Regions from separate parts of the Paenibacillus sp. FSL L8-0333 genome, predicted to be linked through region 3. Evidence: riboswitches for the same ligand, from Rfam matches in the RefSeq annotation. Region 3 holds a riboswitch; each other region holds the start of a gene.

Region 1 (5,206 bases), 2.3 Mb from region 3:
GTAATTGTATCTTCATCTGAAGTCTGCGATAAGGTGATGCTACCGCCAGGGGGTGTGAATTTCAAAGCATTGGAGAGGAGATTAAGCCATACGATCTCTAGCATGCTTTCGTCGGCATGAATGATAGCACGGTCCTCTATATCCGCCACAAATTCGATGTTCTTTTCTTCCCAATAATTTTCAAAAGTAAGGGCGCAGTCGCATAGCTGCCTGCACAGATCATAGGGCTCTGCAACGTGATTAATCTCCTGATTGTCCAATTTGTTTAGCTTCAGAATATTGATCACCAGTGTCGTTAATTTTTGGGAGGCCGAAATGATAGTTTCAGTATATTCCGTTCGAAGTTTTGGCGACAAATCAACAGTTTGCAATGCCATTGCGTAACTATGAATGACGGATAATGGTGTTTTAATCTCATGGGATACATTCGATATAAAATCATTTTTGAGGGTTTCAATACTGCCCAGTTCTTCAACCATCTTATTAAAATCCTCGAACATCACGTCTACATAATCCTTTTTATCCGCTCTGTGAAGCGGCTCAAGATAGACTGAAAAATCTCCCTCTGCTACCTGGTTTGCCGCCTCGCTGAGTTTACGCATGGGTTTATCAAAGGCGATGTACTTTTGCCGTGCGGTGACAAGGCAAAAAATGAAGGCAACAATGATCCAATATCCAGTGATTCCAAAGATGTATTGAGTTGGAACGCGTTCTACTGAAATGTAGGCGTCGTATATAAGTGCTTGACCTGCTGTTAGCGTGGACAGCACAATAAAGGTCCACAAAAACTCTTTCCATGAAAAACGCTTGGACTTGAACCGGGCATGCTGCTCCTGCCTCTTACTCATTGCAGCACTGCCTTGTAGCCAAGCCCATGCACTGTCATGATCTTGAAGTCCACACAACAAGAGAACTTGTCGCGAAGTTTGACGATGTATACATCTACGGCACGCAGGCTGGTTTCGCTGCCAATGCCCCAGAACTCGTCCATTAGCTGGGCACGGGAAAAGGTATGTTTGGGGTAGGAAAGCATTTTGTAGAGTATGTTGAATTCCCGTACCGTCACAGGGATTTCCTCATCGTTTACCGTTGCTGTCATATCATCCGCGTCCATCATAAGACTTCCTACCCTCAGTTTTTTTTCGTGGGCAATATTTGCACGTCGAAGTAAAGCGCCCACACGCATTACCAGTTCGTCCATATTGACCGGTTTGACCATGTAATCATCAATTCCAGCGCGAAACCCTTTTTGTTTTGAGGAAATATCATCACGAGCGGTAACAAAAAGAAGGGGGATCGTTTTGTTAATAGCCCTAACCGTTTCCGCAAATTCAAAGCCGTCAATCTCTGGCATCATAACGTCTGAGATGATAAGGTCATACAGGCTGTTATACATCAAATCATATGCTTCTCGTGGGTTTAAACACCCTTTAGCGTCGTATCCATTATTGCAAAGATAGGTGCAGATAATTTGATTAAGCTTTATATCATCCTCGACAACAAGGATATTAACCATGAAAATCATCCTTTCTAAGAAAACTAAAATAATTATAAGAGTTATATGTTAAGAAAATGTTTGGATGGATAGAGAAACTAAAAAACATACTTATCATAGCATAGTGATATACCGAAACGGATTGATAGTATAACTCAGCTGAACCTCAGATATCTGGAAAACTTGGACGAATTGGAAAAATGCAAAACTTTAGTATTTCTTCTGAGTATCATAGCGAATTCGAATGGAAGATAAGTCGTTTACAGGTAATTATAACCATGATAAAATTAGCGGTGGGACATGCGTCCCTAATCTATTAAAACTAATTGAATGTCCGCGTTAAAGGTAAAATCATCGAAAGATGATGACACAAAGCCATGGGTCTAAAGCCTTTCGACAGAAGGAAATGATCGCCAGGCCGCCATAGGGATGTCTTATGAAGCATAAAGGATAGCTCTAAGAATATGTAGTCTATTTTGAGCTCTTTTATTATTTCGACCTATACGGCGTTACATTATCGCAAGGGGCCGAAAGGGGAAGTACATGAACAGTTTTTTCAAAACAATAGGTACTAGTTTGGCAGTAGGTGCTTTATTGCTGTCCGGAACGATCGGATGGATGTCTAATCCAGGAGTAGTGTCTGCAGCTACCTCAACAGTAGTAACCGCGGATCAGATGATCAGCAAAGTAACGGCAGCCTCCAAAGCAATAAAGAATTTCCATCTGGATGTGACCAAAAAACAGGATATTCAAAGCGGCGGGGTGCGTATCAGCAACACCAACACTCTGAAGCTGGATATCAACCGTCTGCCGAATTTTGCCGCAGCAGGCACTGTCGCTAGTAGTCTTTTAGAAACATCGTACAGTCTATATGCCAATGACAAGGAGTTTTACTATCTTGTAGACGGAAGTGAACTGATCGATGAATCTGAAGATGAAGGTTACGACGATGACGGGGAGCCGATCGATCCTGATGCACAGTATTGGCTTGGACTGGAGAAAACGGAATGGGATGCCTTTTACTCTAAAGGCCAATACGATCCTGTTTCCATGCTTGATTCGGTCAAAAGTTATAAAAAATCCATGAAAGTCAGCACGGCTGGCGCACAAACGGTCTTACAATTCACGGTAACCGATCCGACAGCAGCTAAGGGGATAATCAAACTCTATGACCAGGAGAACCTCTGGGATGGTGAGACAGTTCAACCCAAAAGCGTAACGTGGAAATTATTCGTCAATACTAAGACCTGGCAAACGGAAAAGCTGACAGTCGATCTGAGTTATGTGCTGGTAAGTGATGGAGCAAAAGATACATACACCACGAAAATTGAAGCTAAATACTCCAAGAATAATAAAGGTACAGCCATTGTAAAACCGGCCGAACTAGAATAATAAGGACGATTCATATCGAGCAAAAAGCGCTGTTCCGCTGAACAGTGCTTTTTGCTGTATTCAACAGTAGTTGTTTATTAGTTGACAAGAATAAATCATTGCTGTAATTTATATGTATGCGCATGTATATAATATTTTGTTTAAATATAATTTAATGAAAGTTGGGAAAAAGATGATAGCACTAGACACAACATTAACTTTTCGCAGAGGACTGACATTAAAAAACCGAGTGGTTATGGCTCCAATGACCACGCGAATGAGCTTTTATGACGGTGTAGTAACACAAGATGAATTGAAATACTATTCACTAAGAACGGGCGAAGTAGGTGCGGTCATCACTGCGGCAGCAAATGTACAAGAGGGTGGAAAAGGATGGGAAGGTGAACTTAGTGTTTCCTCCGATCAATTTATTCCTAGCCTTAGCCGATTAGCATCTACTATTAAACGAAATGGAACAAAAGCTATTTTACAACTATTCCATGCAGGAAGAATGACAGATTCAAAAATACTACGTGGCGTACAACCAGTTTCCTCCAGCGCCATTGCTGCCGAACGTCCGAATGCAGAAATTCCAAGAGCATTAACAGAAGATGAAATTTTCGGTGTAATTGAGGATTTTAAAAAAGCGACTCAACGTGCTATTCAAGCTGGATTTGACGGGGTAGAAATTCATGGAGCAAACACATATTTAGTCCAACAGTTCTTCTCTCCACACTCCAACCGTCGTGATGATCAATGGGGCGGAAGCTTAGAGAAAAGATTTAATTTCATTAACCAATTAGTGGATGCAGTTATTGCTGTCGTTGACAATTCAAAGGTTAAGGATTTTATTGTCGGCTATCGTTTTTCTCCAGAAGAATATGAAGAGCCTGGAATTAAAATCACCGATACCTTTTATCTTATTGATAAATTAGCTGATAAAAAGCTAGATTATCTGCATATTTCATTAGGGGATTTTAAGAAAGTATCTGCATCAGAAGATTTTAAAGAAAAATCAATCCTGCAATATGTACATGAGAAAATCAATGGCCGTGTACCTTTAATTGGGGTCGGAGATATCCGTACCAAACAGGACGCAGAGGACACGTTGACAAATGCTGAATTAGTAGCAGTAGGACGTTCTCTTATCATTGATCCTCATTGGACAAGTAAAGTGCTGGAGGGTAAAGAAGATATCATCAGAAGAGTACTTGCTGATCAAGATAGAGAAGAACTCGTAGTAGAGAATGGTATTCTAGAATTCCTTAAATTAATGATGCCTGATCGTTTACGCTAAACCCAAACACAGTTTTGAGCGCTATATCTATAACGTTCCGCGGTAATTCCGCGGAACGTTATTTTTCTGTAACGACTCTATTCCCTCTTTAAGATTGTTGTCGTATGTTTCAACATTCGATTCATGAGATTTCGCCGTTCTGTTTTTATGTCGGTGTCGCTTCTCTTTAATGCGTCGCGGATGGGGATGATCTCTGTAATTTTCCTGCCGCTTTTTATTCTTCGATCTACACAAGTCGGAATGTAACCTACGTTAGTTATACTCGTGTGTCCTTTTTCATCCTTCTTTATTTTAAGCGTAAGAATGATACCGCTTTGTGTATAAGGAATATTCATTAGTTTAGTCGAAACAAAATTCCCCAATGAGTAAATAACGAATTGTTTTTTTCCACGAAGCGCTAACGGTTGTAGAACATGTGGGTGAGACCCCAGTATGATGTCGGCGCCATTTTTAAAGAAGAGATTGACCAGCTCTTTTTGCCTCTTGTTTGGAGTGTAACGGTATTCGCTTCCGAAATGCAGATAAAGCAAGACTAGATCGACTTTCTTTTTTAAATCTCGAATCTCCCGAATGATTTTGGGCGTAGATATCCGGTTAACCAGCCATGGCTTACTCACTGGTACAGGAATTCGGTTGGTTCCTGCTGTGTAGGAGAGGATGCCGATCGTAATTCCTTTGACGTTTTTAATAAGAGTTCTCTTGGATTCTTCTAATGATTTAGCTGTTCCCGTGTGGTCGATTCCATTACGGTCTAGAACTCGTAACGTCCGAACCAGACCCGGGGCACCATAATCCATGCAATGATTGTTGGCCGTTACTAATACGTCGAATCCGGCTTGCTTAAGTGCAGGGGCCAGTTCGTCTGGACATTTGAATATCGGACCGCCTGAACGTGGGCTTTTCCGGCATTCGGGGCCACTTCCAGCAAAGGTGGTTTCGAGATTGCCAATTGTCAAATCAGCCTGTTTTAGATAAGGAGCTACTTTTGCAAACAGGGGGCTGAACGAATAGGTTCCGTCAGGCTGTTTAGCATCCGAAATAAT
Region 2 (5,206 bases), 2.6 Mb from region 3:
TTCATTACTCCACTTATACCCGGCTCGCGTTTTTACTGCGAGCCGGGTATTTTTTTGCGAATCACCCTAAAAGATCGTTCTTTATTGCGAATATATTTAGTAATCGAGCGATAAATAGAGTTATTCAGAGATAAATTATCATTTTTGTTCTTTATAGAGTACAAATGCGCGTTATTGGCAGTTTTCTTTTTGTTTTATTCCATGTATGATTCATTACAGAAGTTGTTCTTAATAAAGAACGATAATAACGAACCAAAGAAACAGACATTGAGGGGAGGTATTCCTCTGAGACCCAGATCAGCAAGGAGAAGACCTAGAAGAAACAGGAAAATTGGTTTACGTATACTGCAATCAGGAATGGCTGTCTCCGTCTTATTTCTATATACCTCGCAGCAAGTTGGTGGTACCTATGGAGGCTTTGGAGCTGCTGCGCAAACCACTAGCACGATTAGCTTTTGCGAAGTATTTCCGAATTCGATCAAGGCACTGCTTACAGAGTTCAAAGAGCATGTTAATCGAGCGCTCACTTTAAAAGAATCACTACAACCCTTTTCCTCATCAGCTAACTACTCGGACGTTTCGGGAATAGAAGGGATGTCGCTGGAAGAGCTTGATGTCGCTGCACAAGAGATTTCTTCGCAAATAGCGGCGCTTCAATCCCAAATAGATAGCGTTAACGAGCAACTGGCGGCTAACAGCCAAATTTGGAATCAAATCCACAATGAGCTAAGTGCAGCAGCAGCCTTACTCTTCCAGATAGGAGGATATATGACTTCTCTAGATTCAAACTGTCTAGAAATCAAGGATGAGCAATTTTTCAGAGATTTACAAAGCAGCCTGAATCAAAGCGGTGTGATCTCGGAATCCTTGAATGCTTCCTTAAATGGAGTTATTAGTTACCTAACCTCCATACACGATGTCGGTCTTCCATTCGCTTCGGTAGTTACCAGTGATGTTTATGGACAACTTGAATTACGCGAAGGAGAGTTCCCACAGCCGCTGCCATTCCTGATTACCTTCACTCAACCAGATGGCGTGATCTCTAGCGACCTCACCTCCACTTATGAAGCTCTAAATACCGAATTGACTAACCTTAAAGAATCGGCAACCTCAGGTATCACTACCCTTCAAGATAAACTCCAAATGATCAGTCAGACTCGCGAGCAAAAACTAGAAGAGCTTGAAAAAGCTCGGCTAGAAGAAGAGCAAGCAAAGAAAGAAGAAGAAGCGAAGAAGGAAGAAGAACGTTTGGCTGAGGAGAAAAAGCAACAAGAAGCCGAGGATAAAGCGAAAGCTGAGGCAACCCCTCCAACGTCAGGTGAAGCTGCTCCGGAAGCCCCAAATAAAGAACAACCTGAAGCCCCAGCCACTGACCCGGTTAAGCCGGAAATTGGTGAAGAGCTCACAATTCCAAAAGATGTTCCTCAGCAAGAGGCTCCACAAGAGACGCCAAAGGCGGAAGACAGTACGACTACCCCGCCGGTAGCAACCCAAGCTCCTTCGGACCCTCAACCTGAGAAAGGTGGAGAATAAGATGCGAATTAAAAAAATTATCAATAATACCTTATCGAGCTTAATGCTTGTGATCTTTATTCTGCTGGTGGCAGCCGTAGTGTTATCCAAGGCCTCCGGTGGTGAACCTGCTTTCTTCGGATATGAGATCAAAACCGTACTCTCAGGATCGATGGAACCAGGAATTCAGACAGGCTCAATTGTCGCATTAAAACCCGGAGGGGATATGAATCGTTTCAAACCAGGCGATGTCATCACCTTTAGGAACGAAGATAATCTGCTCATTACTCACCGGATTGTAGAAGCGACCGTCAATAACGCTACTGGTGAAGCTGTTTATCGCACTAAAGGCGATAACAACGACGCACCCGACATGAACCCAACCAGTTCTGCGAATGTTGTAGCTCAGTATACCGGGGTCACTGTACCCTATGTCGGTTACGCTATGAATTTCGCGGTTTCCAAAGCTGGAAGTGTAGTCCTCATGATCGTGCCTGGCTTGATGCTTCTGCTCTATGCTCTGTATACCTCTTGGAAGGCTGTAGCTGCATTAGAAAAGAAAAATACTGCCCTACTGCCAGCCTCACCGTCCCCAACAGAAACACAGCCCTAAGTTGATTGTCCACTTCCGCTTACGAACCGGAAGATACAATATATAAATTTTATAAAAAATTCAAACACAAATTTGAGGAGGAATTTTATTATGGGTATCAAGAAAACATTGGGTCTTGGCGTAGCATCTGCAGCACTGGGTTTATCATTAATCGGCGGAGGAACCTTCGCATACTTTAGCGACACTGCGCAAAGCACAGCTACATTCGCAGCGGGTACACTCGATCTGAACTCCGACCCTTCTGTCATCGTTAATATTCCTAACCTGAAACCAGGTGATACTGTAACTAAATCCTTCAAATTGAAAAACGATGGTTCGCTCGATATCGGATCTATCATTCTGAATACATCGACTCAAATCACGGATGCTAAAGGAGATAACTACTTGGATTTAGCCGAGTTCATTAAAGTTAAATTCCTTAGAAATAATGATAAAGGGGTACCTATCGTCTCTCCTGAAAATGTAGTTTATGAGACTACACTTGCTGCTTTAAAAAGTCAGCATCCGGATCTCGTAAAAAATACAGGTTGGGATCAACTCTTTACCGAAGCATCCGGTATTAAAGCCGGTACCAATGACAGCTTCTCCGTCCAATTCGAATTTGTGGAAAATAACCAAGATCAAAATATTTTCCAAGGCGATAGCTTAACACTGACTTGGGATTTCGTAGCTAAACAAGGTGCGAAAAAAGACTACTAAGATCAATAAAGTAATTTAATAAAATACTCGAAGAGCAGCAGATCCTGAATCCGGCCACGGATAAGCAGATTGCTGCTCTTCTCTTTACAATAAACTTTGTCCGATTTATTGATATTTGCTATACTAATAACAAAAATTACGGAGGGGCGTCAGCATAGTGCCACAGAATATGGGCCAACGTATCCAGCAGCTCCGCCTAGACAAGGGTTTCTCCCTATCTGAGCTTGCGGACAGAGCAGATGTGGCTAAGTCGTATCTTAGCAACGTGGAGAGAAACATCCAATCCAATCCATCCATCCAGTTTATCGAAAAGATCGCTGACGCGCTTCAGGTATCCATTCATGCCCTACTCTATGGAGAACCAAATGATGCAGAGGAATCACATTTAGATTCGGAATGGTTCCGATTGGTGCAGGAAGCTATGGACTCAGGCATTAGCAAACGCGAATTCAAAGAATTTCTGGACTATCAGAAATGGAAGCTCGATCAAAAGGATTAATACTTCCTACTAATCTGGTACGATCCTCTCTTCTACTAAATCATATCGAAAAAGGACACAGCGAAGAACCGCTGTGCCCTTTTTCGATATGTAACCCCTCTAATGTATTACTGCACGATCTGCACAGTTTTCTCATGAAAGAACTGGCGGATTTCATCTGCCTTAATGCCAGCCTTCTTAGCTGCTAATAATAAATGTACCCACTCTTGATCCAGATCAATAAACTGCTGTTCTCTGTTGCTACCCTGGTTGGACTTTTCCAAAAAATCTCCCCCTAAGATTTTACGTCCCCAGGCAATCCGGCTGTCATAGTATCTCTACCTTAGACCCGCGACTTTGTGCCCCTGCCTTTCGGCAAGTTTACCTTTTACTGGACCCTTTTCACGAAAGGATCTGCTTAAAAAACTATAAAATTACTATCTGCAATAACATTATACAAAAAGAAAGCGGAAAAGTGTGTCGATTCCTGGTTACTTTCTATTTTAAAAACGAAAAATAAAAGATTTTTTTTCAAAGATCTTGTCCGATTATCACGATACTCGTCCGTTACATAAAATAAATTGTACTAGCAAAATAAATATTTACTGACCTAATAGTTAAAAATAAGGATAATAGAATCATTTTAATAGGCCTTTAGAATGGGTAATGAGAAGAAACACCCTTCTTTTCATTAGAACAAGCTAACCTATACCATTTTGCGAACGTATTGGACGAAAGAATGAATTGATTACAGTGGCTGAAAGTAGCACAATAAGATGAGAAATGAAACCGCAATCATCACAGCTCCAGTAAGCGTTGACACAAAATGTCACGTATGGAGTTCATCCGTTAAGGAGGATGTATTCATGGCAGCCAAAGAGCCCTATAACGAATCCATTTGGAGTAAGTATTACGGACCCAATTTAGGCTACATTCAAGAAAGATATGAACAGTTTGTGAAAGATCCCTCCACCGTAGAAAATAATTATCGCGAGCTTTTTACAAATTCGGGACCCCCTCCCCTAACTCCGGATAGCGAACCGGCTCCTCAGCCGCGCATCTCGGGAGACACCGAATGGCTTAGAAAAGCAGTAAGAGCTTCCAAGCTAATCGCCAATATTCGTATATATGGCCATATGGCCGCTGAAATTGATCCGCTGGTACGCGATCAGAATCCCATGGCAAAATATCTTGAGCCTGAAACCTATGGGCTGACCCGCGAAGACCTGATTGCACTGCCTGCCACGCTTATATGGGAAAATGCGCCGAATGATGTGCATACCGGGTGGGATGCCGTGCAACGTATGCGTCAGGCATACACCAAGACTATCGCCTATGAATTCGGGCATGTGCATGAAGAAAAAGAACTGCAATGGCTAAATAGACAGGCAGAATCCACCAGCTCACCAGCACCCCTGAATAATACAGAACGCAAAGAGCTCCTGAACCGCCTGATTCAGGTAGAGCAATTTGAAACCTTCCTCCACAAGACTTTTGTAGGTCAGAAGCGTTTCAGTCTTGAAGGCAATGATGCTCTTGTGCCGATGTTAGACGAAATCGTACGCGCTGCTGCACATGACGGTGCAGAGCATATTTTGATGGGCATGGCGCATCGCGGTCGCCTCAACGTTCTTGCACATATTTTGGGCAAACCTTATGATATCATATTTTCAGAGTTTCATCATTCTCCGAACAAGGAGCTTTTCCCTTCCGAAGGCTCCACAGGCATTAACTATGGCTGGACAGGTGATGTGAAATACCATCTCGGTGCAGACCGTGCTGTCCGTGAAGGAGAAACCGTACGCACAAGAATAACACTAGCGAATAACCCAAGTCACTTGGAATTCGTCAATCCTGTCGTGGAAGGTTTCACTCGTGCCGCACAAGAAGATCGGAGCACTGCA
Region 3 (5,206 bases):
TGCATAGGCAATAAGGTCGATATCGGCACCTGTGAGACCACTTTTCTCCAGAACATTCAGGGCAGCCTCAAAAGCCATCGTAAGGGAATTCTCCTCCGCATCCTTAATACTATACCGTGCATTACGACCTAATGCGGATAATAGACCTCGAATATCAATGCCTCTTTCGTCAAAATGCTTAATGAAAAAGTCGTTACCAACTATATTGCTGGGATGATAGATATCAATGCCTTTAATACGAATTCCGGTCATAATACGCCTCCAGGAAAGCAGTAAAATGTGGCCTACATATTAAGATTAAAAGATCTAGACTGTAACCGCAGAAATGATCTCGATGTTATCGAGTCCAGCTTTACGGCCAAGACGGGAAAGCTGCATTTTGAGGATCGGGTTATTTTCAAGCGTTAGATTTACTTTTACAAATCCATCATTCTTAAACATTACAAAGCAGCTTTCTAAAAGAGGTACAACATCTGGTGCAGTTACATTTAGCTTTCTGCAGTCGATTTTTAGTTCATAGTCAGCTGGAGTAATTGGATTGATAGTTTGTTGATAAGCTTGAATAGATTTTAGACCATCTTCTTCAGAAAATGTTCCATCCAACTCAATGTTAATAACCTTGTTTGCAGTGTCTGTCTTCAAAACGAAACTTCCCATGCCTAAATCTCTCCCATAGATTGAATTTGTCCAAAACAGTTCGACTGCAATATCCAGCCCTTTATATATCCACTTAGCTGTTTTATAAAAGTCAAAATTCGACACTATACAGCAAGTATTGGGATATTCCGACTCTATTATAGGCATATTTTTCAAGTGCATGCAATAATAAAGTCGAATTTTGTATATTGTTGTCGAACTGTTGGGTTATTGGATTTCTTCTATGGTTGCAAGCAGGATATTAAAAGCTGTGATGATTCTAGGTGCCCCTATAACGGGTACTAAGTGTAATAGAATGCCTTTAAGCTGTTCTACGGTGACTCCAACACGAAGGGCCATAACATAATGAACACCCAGCTGTTCGAATTGACCCATTGAAATTAAAGATGAAATGACTGCGATTTCCTTCCAGTCAGGGGCTATAGTATTACGTTGAAAAATATCGCCATAGGCATTCCCCATAATAAATTCAGCCAAGTCAGGGAAGTGGTCTTTAATTGGAGCTAGTGCTTTTGCGCCATAGTCTCCTGATAGATTCGTGAAGTGGTTGAGACCACTGTTGATATTTTCCTTCATGGTTAGCCTCCTAGTTTAGGTTCAAAGTACGGTGTGCAGTCGGAGGGACTTCATCACGGTCTGTTAGTAGTTCAATAACGGCAACATGGTTTAGAGCTACCGCATCTTTAATTGCAGCTGTGAATTCATCCGCAGTCTCACATTTGTAGCCTTTAGCACCTAGAGATTCAGCGAATTTCACGGCGTCCATTGGTACTTCATATAGAGTTCCATCGATACGACCTGTGGTTTTCTCCATACCCTTAAGAGCCATATCTAGTTGCTTATTATTGACCACGATAAAGATGACAGGGATATCTTTGCAGACAGCGGTGTTAATCTCAGCGCCGAGCATCATGAAACAACCATCACCTGTAATGCAGAGGACAGTTTCTTCAGGAGCTGCAACTTTTGCACCAATAGCCATGCCGATCGAATTACCCATGCAAGCAAAATAAGCATCAAAAACAAAGCTGCCCGGTTTCTTAACCTTGTACCATTTTGCAGCGTGGAATCCATGGCTTCCATCATCAACGAAAATTGAATTATTATAAGGGATCAAATCACTTAAAGTGCTCATTACTGAAGCCAGTGAAAGATTCTTGAGGGTTGGAAGCTCTTCTGAATAATCAGCATCGGCCAAAGCCTCGCGTTTGGTGATTGTGCTTGGGTCAATATGATTTAGGCAGTGCACCAAATTATCGCGCAGGTCCCCAGTGACCGGTATCGTTTTGGACAATAGGATTTTTCCGACAAAGCTTGGATCAATATCAAATTGAATTAAAGTTGCTGGATGATTCTCCCGTTTAAGATTACAGATGGTCATATCACTTAAACGTGATCCAAGCACTATAAACAGATCGCTTTTATTCAATAAATCATCCCCGTGGGTCGAACCGCCAACGCCAATAGGACCATGATAGAGCGGGTGATCCCAGACTATAGCCCCTTTTCCACCAGGAGATGTTACTACAGGAATATTAAAAGTTTCTGCGAGTTGAACAAGCTCTTTATGTGCTCCGGAGCGGTTAATTCCTTTACCCGCAATAATCAAAGGATTCTTAGCAGCTTGAATAGCATCGATGACTCTATCGATATTTGCTTGACTAATTAGAGACTCTCTTTCAGGGATTACAATATTGCATTCTTCCAATACTTCAGTTTGTACATCAAAAGGAATACAAAGATGAACAGGACCCCGTTTGGCCAGGGCCACAGAAATCGCATGATTAAAAATAGTACCAAAGTGATCCCCACGTTCAACCAATTTACTGAACAAGGTGGCAGGTCTGAACATATCAGCTAAATCAGCCAGAAAAGAGGTGGAGTCCTGACATTGAGGAATTCCAAGCTCTGTAATGGATTGGTGGCCGGTAATAAACAGGACAGGTAGGTTGTTAGCTTTCGCATGAGCTGCTGCTGTGAGCAGGTTAGTTCCACCAGGACCAGAAGTACCAAATGCTACGCCTAGGTTACCCGTTTTCAGCGCATACCCTGCTGCTTCGAATCCGGAGCTTGCTTCATGTCTGCCGGGAATAAATTCAATACCGTAATCGACCATCTTTAGAACTATTGGACAAATCGATTTGCCAATGATCCCAAAAGAATGGGTGACTCCTAGGTTACGTAGTGCTTCCGCCATGTAATCTGCGACTGTCTTCAAAAGAAACACCTCACAAGTTTTTTGATATATATTAGTTATTAATCTACCGAATAGATACGATAGATCAATATACTCAAAAAGTAAAAACCTGTGCTCTATAGTAAGCACAGGTTGGTGGCATAAGGCGCCGCTAAGACTGAACAATAGTTCAGCCGTCCTGGTTCCTCTGCAACCTGGCAATCATGGCCTCAAACGAAAAAATGAGGCTGTAGATCCATGGTTTTGCGTCATCCTCTTTCGAGGATTTTGCCAATATTAATTTATAGTTGATAAGAATAATTTTCCTTTACAATATATTCCTCATTAATTTTTGTCAACATAATCCGCTAAAAAAACTCGAAATTTGACGAAAGTCTTGTCCAAGAGATGAAGTTTTGCCTCGCGAAAAAAACTGCCACCTAAGACTCAGCTTAGGTGGCAGTTGATAGTTTTGAACTAGAATTTAAAGATATGAATGGTTTTTTGCAGATTAAATACGGCCTGGGTCATTTTTTCCGTTTCTTCTGCAACAGACTGCAGGGCATTAATCTGTTCATTCATAGCCGCCGATACCTCTTCAGTGCCTGCAGCGGTTTCTTCGGTGATTGCTGAGATATTCTCAATTGCACTGGAAATTTTCAAGGCACTTTCTAGCATAAGATCACTCTCCGCAGAGAATGAAGAGATTTGCTCGGTAATGTACTGCACGCTTTGTACAATTTGTGCGAAAATATGGGCAGATTGAGTGATCATTTCATTCTGAACCTGCACAACCTCTTCATTGATGGCGATATTATCGATGGCTTGTTTAATATCTGACTCAATGCTGCGGACCAAACCGAATACTTCTTTTGTGGAAGCCGTAGATTCCTCAGCAAGCTTGCGAACCTCTTGAGCGACAACGGCAAAACCCCGACCATGCTCTCCGGCACGAGCAGCTTCGATGGAGGCATTGAGTGACAGCAGGTTGGTCTGCTCAGCGATCTCTGTGATGGTCTTGGTGATCATCGTAATCCCGCGGGCATTTTGTGAGAGAGCTTCAATAGTATCAGCCACTTTTTGTGTAGCCTCTATGTTTTTACGCATGCCTTCAGCCTGTGTATCTACGGATTGGCGCCCTTGCTCAACAAGTTCTAAGGTATGTATTGAACGTCTGTTCATTTCTTTGGTGGAGTTCGTATAATTGGATACTTTGGTCTCAATGTCTTTAATGGATTCTGTCATATCAGCGATATCCGTAGATATTTCATTTGCACCAAGAGCGAGCTCGGTAGAAGAAGAGGCTACTTGTGCCATAACAATTTTCAGGTTCTGGTTCTTATCTTCGATTCCGCGGCTTGCATCCATTACTTGACGGGTGATCTGCGATGCATCGGTCAGAATCTTCTTGAGCTTATCAATCATTGTGTTAAAGGAGCGGCTTACGTCACCCATTGAACCATTTTCGTCCGCTCTGCTAGTGAAATCCCCCTTCGAAATACTGTGAGATACATTAGCAATATCATCAAAAGATGATGTAAGCGTTCTCTCCACGAAGCGAGCAACAGGTAAAGTCAGACCTGCAAGAACAACTACTAGTATAATTCCTACGAGAAATTGACCTAGAATCATTAACGTAACTAAGACAGGAATAGCAAACAGTGCGGCAACGAGGTAACATCCGGCAACAATTCTTTGTTTTAACGGAAGTTTGTGCATCCAGCTCATTGGTAAAATGTCCCCCTTATTAAATTTTATGTAATGGTGTTATTATAGGGGATTTATAGGTCATTGGTCTATAGAGAAGTGTCATAAATCTTCTTTAAGTAGTAGATATTTAGAATTCATGTCAAAATTCCTCATATATTGTGGAAATTGTTTTAATAGCAGACTTTACCATCCCTACTAGTTCGGTAGGAGCTAAAACAATAACTGAAGGAGAAAAAGAGAGTACGATACGACAGGCAGATTCTATAGTATTAAACTCGGCCTCTACGTTCATCCACCCAGTATTAGCAGAGGGTTCTACTAAAGTTATAGTTACATATCTTTCACGTTGTAATTCTTTAAGAATAGACTCATTCACCTTTAATTTCACTACATATTTTGGCAGAGCTGCTTTAAAAGCTAAAGTCGACTGTTCCCAGTAGCTTTTTAAATCAAAAGTCTCAGGTCTGACAAATGATTCATTAGTTGCTTCAGCTTGTATTAATCTTGACACGCGAAAAGTCCGCATTTCATCCTCGGTTCGTGCCACTACATACCAAACTCCACGTTTTGCGACTAACCCAAGAGGTTCAATAAAACGTTCCTTCGTCTCGTCATTCCGTGGGTAAGTGATCTTTACTTTACGATCTTCCCAAACAGCTTCCT
Region 4 (5,206 bases), 2.9 Mb from region 3:
TGCAGCCTGCAATCCGAACTGAGACCGGCTTTGATGGGATTGGCTCCACCTCGCGGCTTCGCTTCCCGTTGTACCGGCCATTGTAGTACGTGTGTAGCCCAGGTCATAAGGGGCATGATGATTTGACGTCATCCCCACCTTCCTCCGGTTTGTCACCGGCAGTCACTCTAGAGTGCCCAGCATTACCTGCTGGCAACTAAAGTTAAGGGTTGCGCTCGTTGCGGGACTTAACCCAACATCTCACGACACGAGCTGACGACAACCATGCACCACCTGTCTCCTCTGTCCCGAAGGCCGCTGCTATCTCTAGCAGATTCAGAGGGATGTCAAGACCTGGTAAGGTTCTTCGCGTTGCTTCGAATTAAACCACATACTCCACTGCTTGTGCGGGTCCCCGTCAATTCCTTTGAGTTTCAGTCTTGCGACCGTACTCCCCAGGCGGAGTGCTTACTGTGTTAACTTCGGCACCAAGGGTATCGAAACCCCTAACACCTAGCACTCATCGTTTACGGCGTGGACTACCAGGGTATCTAATCCTGTTTGCTCCCCACGCTTTCGCGCCTCAGCGTCAGTTACAGCCCAGAAAGTCGCCTTCGCCACTGGTGTTCCTCCACATATCTACGCATTTCACCGCTACACGTGGAATTCCACTTTCCTCTTCTGTACTCAAGCCACCCAGTTTCCAGTGCGACCTCAGGTTGAGCCCAAGGTTTAAACACCAGACTTAAATAGCCGCCTGCGCGCGCTTTACGCCCAATAATTCCGGACAACGCTTGCCCCCTACGTATTACCGCGGCTGCTGGCACGTAGTTAGCCGGGGCTTTCTTCTCAGGTACCGTCACTCCGATAGCAGTTACTCTACCGGACGTTCTTCCCTGGCAACAGAGCTTTACGATCCGAAAACCTTCATCACTCACGCGGCGTTGCTCCGTCAGGCTTTCGCCCATTGCGGAAGATTCCCTACTGCTGCCTCCCGTAGGAGTCTGGGCCGTGTCTCAGTCCCAGTGTGGCCGTTCACCCTCTCAGGTCGGCTACGCATCGTCGCCTTGGTGGGCCGTTACCCCACCAACTAGCTAATGCGCCGCAGGCCCATCCCTCAGTGACAGATTGCTCCGTCTTTCATTCTTCTCTCAGGAGAAAAAAGAAATTATCCGGTATTAGCTACCGTTTCCGGTAGTTATCCCAGTCTGAAGGGCAGGTTGCCTACGTGTTACTCACCCGTCCGCCGCTAAGTTACTTTGAAAGCAAGCTTTCAAAGTAACTCCGCTCGACTTGCATGTATTAGGCACGCCGCCAGCGTTCGTCCTGAGCCAGGATCAAACTCTCCAATTAGTATTGAAAAGAGCGATATGCTCATTTTGAAACATCTGACGAGAAAATTAATTCTCTAATTTTGGATTTCACTTGCGTGATTTCCTACTCACTCGTTGTTCAGTTTTCAAAGATCAAGTTCTCGTTGACGCCGCTTAATGTCTCAGCAGCAACTCTTATAATATATCATGTTGTTTTCAGAAATGCAAGCTTTATTTTTCGAAGCTTTTTATCAGCCTCGTTTGTATCGCCTGTACGCTGTCTAACAACGCTTACCTATAATACCCCAACTATTAATAGAAAAGCAACCCCTAATATAAAAATAAACAACTAGCTTAATAATTAAGCTAGTTGTTTATTTAATAGAGTTATGTTTATAGCGACGAATTTAATAGTATTTTGCCGCAGTATATTTGCTTGAGGCTTTAATTAAATCGGTTTTCTTATCACTCTTTGCAAGTCCTGCATCCACTGTAGTATCAATGGTAACCCACTTCCCATTAAGCAATACTTCGTTCCAGGCATGATATTGCGTAACGTAGCTTGTATTCCCCATTACCAACTTAGCAGGAACATCTACACTCCGCAGCATTGCGGCAAAAAGAGAAGCGTAATCATAGCAAATCCCTTTTTTAGTAGTCAATGTCTTATCGATGCTTGGAATATAATCAGTAGTTACACTATTAGCAAGAGAGTAGTCATATTGTACATTCGCAACTACATAGTTATAGATCGCTTTAACTTTCTCTTCGTCTGTTGTTTTACCTTGTACTAATTGTTTAGCTTTGACAATCGCTTTATCAGAAGAACTCCATTTCACATTCTGTACGGAGCCCAAATATACGGAATTCGAGTCACTCATGGTTACGTCTACTACTTCGGAATATAACGCTTTGTATTTATTACCGGTTGTGTTCTCCAGAACAGAAACCTTATAAGTCCCATTTCCTTGTTGCAAAGGGAAGTCCTCAGCTTGTCCAGAAGCATACAAGTTATAAGTATAGCTGCTGTTATCTTTGGTGATCATGAGTTTGATTCTTTTATCTTTCGGAATATCATAGTTAATACCAATAACACCTTGAGCCACTTTGGATGTAATCAACCAGCTGGCATCTGCACTTGCAGCTTGAGCTGTACTTACCGGAACTGAAGTCATTAGGACGAACAACGCCACCAGCATAAAATAAACCTTTTTCACGGATAAAACTCCTTTCGGTAGCTGGCTGCCATCCTTTCGGGAAGGCCCTTTAGCTTTGCGTCCCTACCTTTCGATAGGTTTGCCGTTATCGTATAAGCTCTATCTGTTCTAGCTTTACTAGATATAGTTGATAGAATCCATTTGAAACAAACAAAAAAAGCCTCTTCATTCGGTAGCTGGCTGCCATCCTTTCGGGAAAAGGCCCTTTAGCTTTGCGTCCCTACCTTTCGGAAGGTTTGCCGTTATCGTGTTTAGCTTTCATAGTATAATACTATCATATTTATAGTTGTGAACAAGACCTAATTTACTAGATTACCCATTATTTTATAAATATCTCCCGGTATTTGTGTTTTCTTGTCATTCACTATTCTCATTTTGTTAATTTAGCATGAACAATCAGCCGATGCGTTGGATTCACTAGCGGATCACATGTAATCAGAGTAAGAATCTTATCCTTGTCATTCCCGTCAAGAACGGAGACATCACTCGGATCTACAACAGAAATATCGTATACCTCATAGTTAAACACCTGATCACTAGTCTTTACCGTGATAACATCCCCCACAACAACCTCATTCAATCTGTTAAACAAACGACCCGTAGTTCTAGCCCGATGCGCCGCGATTGCAGCATTCCCGATCTCTCCAAGGGGTGCCGTTTCTTTCATATGGGCTGCAGCATGTTTCATATTAGCTTTTGTAGCCCCTTCTAATACAGGCAGCTTCAAATCAATCTTACCGATTTCAATTAGTGCGATTACTTTGCCACCGACCTCAATCTCCGGTTCAGGCTTTTCTGTCTCTTGGGGTTGGGACTGTGCCTGAGCATCCAGAACCGATTCCTCTGCTAACAGCTGAGTAACTTCAGCATACCTGCTCTTCAAATCTGGCTGGGGAGTACTATCGGCAGTGCTTAGTTCAGCCGTTTCTAATAACTTCTCCTGCTGCCTGTCGTTGTACCATTCGTTAGCTGTCGGATATAACATGATAAGTATCCCAGCCAGTATGAGTAGATAGGAGAATTTACGCAATGTTATTCACCTCCGTATATTGTTTCTATGGTTATATACAAATCAAGCAGAAACAGCTACTTGCCTTTAAGCATAGCAACTCCTTCTGCCTGAAATTAATGTTTAAAATACCCATTTACGACTTCCAAAGAAATTGATGATCACCGTGATAAAGGTAACCAGCACCTTGGAGATCAAGACTTGAATACCTAGTCTGTCTGTCAACAGATGCATTAGCAGCAGTGATATTCCGAGCACTACCAGATTCAGCACGATAAACTTGACCAGCTGCACGCGGTCGAAGCCTTCTTTATTCCCCCGGTTGCGATCACGAAAGGTTACTTTTTTATTCAAAATAAAGCTATTCGCCGTACCTGCACTATAGGAGATCACCTGCGCCAATGCGTATACCATCCCTAGTGAATTCAACAATGTGAAAATCACAAAATCAATAAGCGTATTGAGCAAACCTACGGCATTAAATTTAAGGAACTGTATGAATGCAGCACGCAAGTTCTTATCTGACATCATTGTGGTCCTTCCGGCGGTCCAGTTGTTCTTCGTTCTGGTAGCCTTTAGTCTCACTAACAATGTATAGCGGTCTATCTTTAGACTCGTCATAAATCCGTCCGATATACTCCCCAATCACACCTAACAGCATCAGAACGATACCGTTAAAGAGCAGATTGACGCCTACAATGGAAGCCCAGCCCGGAACCGTCCAGGAGGTGAAAAATATCTTTTGAAACAAGACGAAAAATAAATAGAGAAAGCTAGAGAATGAAAGGAAGAATCCAATATACGTAGCAATCTTAAGCGGCTTATGTGAAAAAGAGGTGATGCCATCTAACGCAAAACGAATCATTTTCTTCAGCGGATATTTGGTTTCTCCGGCAAAACGTTCTTCCCGTTCATATTCCACCATAGTCTGCTTGAAGCCAACCCAGCTCACCAAACCTCGGACATAGCGGTTCTTTTCTTTAAGTCCCCGCAGGACATCACATACCTTACGGTCAATAAGTCGGAAATCGCCTGTATCCGTAGGAATATCCACACTTGTCATACTGCTGAGCAGGCGGTAAAAGAGCTTCGCGGTGACCTTTTTGAACATCGTTTCTCCGTGGCGCTTCAGGCGTTTCGCATATACAACATCATAGCCCTCTTTCCACTTCTCGATCATTTGCAAAATGACCTCCGGAGGATCCTGAAGATCAGCGTCAATAACAACAACCGCTTGACCTTCGGCATAGTCCATGCCAGCTGTAATCGCTACCTGATGTCCGAAATTACGCGAGAAGTCAATCAGCTTGACATGCTCGTCTCGTTCACAGATCTCCCGAATCATCTGGGCGGAACGATCACGACTGCCGTCATTGACGAAGACCAGCTCATAAGTATCGCCGCACTCGTCCATTACTTTTTTCAAACGTTCATAAGTATGGCTAATTACTTGCTCCTCATTGAACATGGGTACAATCACACTATATCTGGCTTTCACCTTTATTCCTCCTACAAGCTTTTTGGAGCGTTACATCCATCTACACTTCATAATAACGCTGCATGCATAAACTTATTTTATAGATTTTTATTAAATCCTAGAAAACCCAAGTAGGGAACCAACGCAGCATATCCTTTACGTAATCTCCACTCACCTGCATCCCTGACAGTACCGGGTAGAAAGCGATAAA

The links. A riboswitch is a leader RNA that binds a small molecule or an ion and turns the genes downstream of it on or off. The one in region 3 is predicted to bind cyclic di-GMP.
Region 1: linked by a shared signal. The riboswitch ahead of NYE72_RS10520 (DUF6612 family protein) and the one ahead of NYE72_RS21005 (thiamine pyrophosphate-binding protein) in region 3 are both predicted to bind cyclic di-GMP.
Region 2: linked by a shared signal. The riboswitch ahead of NYE72_RS01885 (anti-repressor SinI family protein) and the one ahead of NYE72_RS21005 (thiamine pyrophosphate-binding protein) in region 3 are both predicted to bind cyclic di-GMP.
Region 4: linked by a shared signal. The riboswitch ahead of NYE72_RS03210 (transglutaminase-like domain-containing protein) and the one ahead of NYE72_RS21005 (thiamine pyrophosphate-binding protein) in region 3 are both predicted to bind cyclic di-GMP.

What each region holds. Positions count from the first base shown of each region.
Region 1 covers NZ_CP150186.1:2,398,072-2,403,277, forward strand. Annotated here, with positions in the region: gene NYE72_RS10510 (HAMP domain-containing sensor histidine kinase) at 1-848, opposite strand, end outside; gene NYE72_RS10515 (response regulator transcription factor) at 845-1,516, opposite strand; cyclic di-GMP riboswitch class I at 1,830-1,921, shown strand; gene NYE72_RS10520 (DUF6612 family protein) at 2,039-2,887, shown strand; gene NYE72_RS10525 (NADH-dependent flavin oxidoreductase) at 3,000-4,163, shown strand; gene NYE72_RS10530 (CapA family protein) at 4,241-5,206, opposite strand, start outside.
Region 2 covers NZ_CP150186.1:427,389-432,594, reverse strand. Annotated here, with positions in the region: gene NYE72_RS01905 (hypothetical protein) at 358-1,533, shown strand; gene NYE72_RS01900 (signal peptidase I) at 1,535-2,125, shown strand; gene NYE72_RS01895 (TasA family protein) at 2,216-2,824, shown strand; gene NYE72_RS01890 (helix-turn-helix domain-containing protein) at 2,994-3,323, shown strand; gene NYE72_RS01885 (anti-repressor SinI family protein) at 3,431-3,586, opposite strand; cyclic di-GMP riboswitch class I at 3,614-3,698, opposite strand; gene NYE72_RS01880 (2-oxoglutarate dehydrogenase E1 component) at 4,169-5,206, shown strand, end outside.
Region 3 covers NZ_CP150186.1:4,679,790-4,684,995, reverse strand. Annotated here, with positions in the region: gene NYE72_RS21020 (ketoacyl-ACP synthase III) at 1-252, opposite strand, end outside; gene NYE72_RS21015 (hypothetical protein) at 307-657, opposite strand; gene NYE72_RS21010 (carboxymuconolactone decarboxylase family protein) at 865-1,233, opposite strand; gene NYE72_RS21005 (thiamine pyrophosphate-binding protein) at 1,244-2,884, opposite strand; cyclic di-GMP riboswitch class I at 3,040-3,136, opposite strand; gene NYE72_RS21000 (HAMP domain-containing methyl-accepting chemotaxis protein) at 3,311-4,561, opposite strand; gene NYE72_RS20995 (YafY family protein) at 4,683-5,206, opposite strand, start outside.
Region 4 covers NZ_CP150186.1:730,386-735,591, reverse strand. Annotated here, with positions in the region: rRNA gene NYE72_RS03215 (16S ribosomal RNA) at 1-1,332, opposite strand, end outside; gene NYE72_RS03210 (transglutaminase-like domain-containing protein) at 1,700-2,509, opposite strand; cyclic di-GMP riboswitch class I at 2,523-2,603, opposite strand; cyclic di-GMP riboswitch class I at 2,678-2,760, opposite strand; gene NYE72_RS03205 (class D sortase) at 2,880-3,539, opposite strand; gene NYE72_RS03200 (GtrA family protein) at 3,642-4,049, opposite strand; gene NYE72_RS03195 (glycosyltransferase family 2 protein) at 4,036-5,016, opposite strand; gene NYE72_RS03190 (phospholipid carrier-dependent glycosyltransferase) at 5,114-5,206, opposite strand, start outside.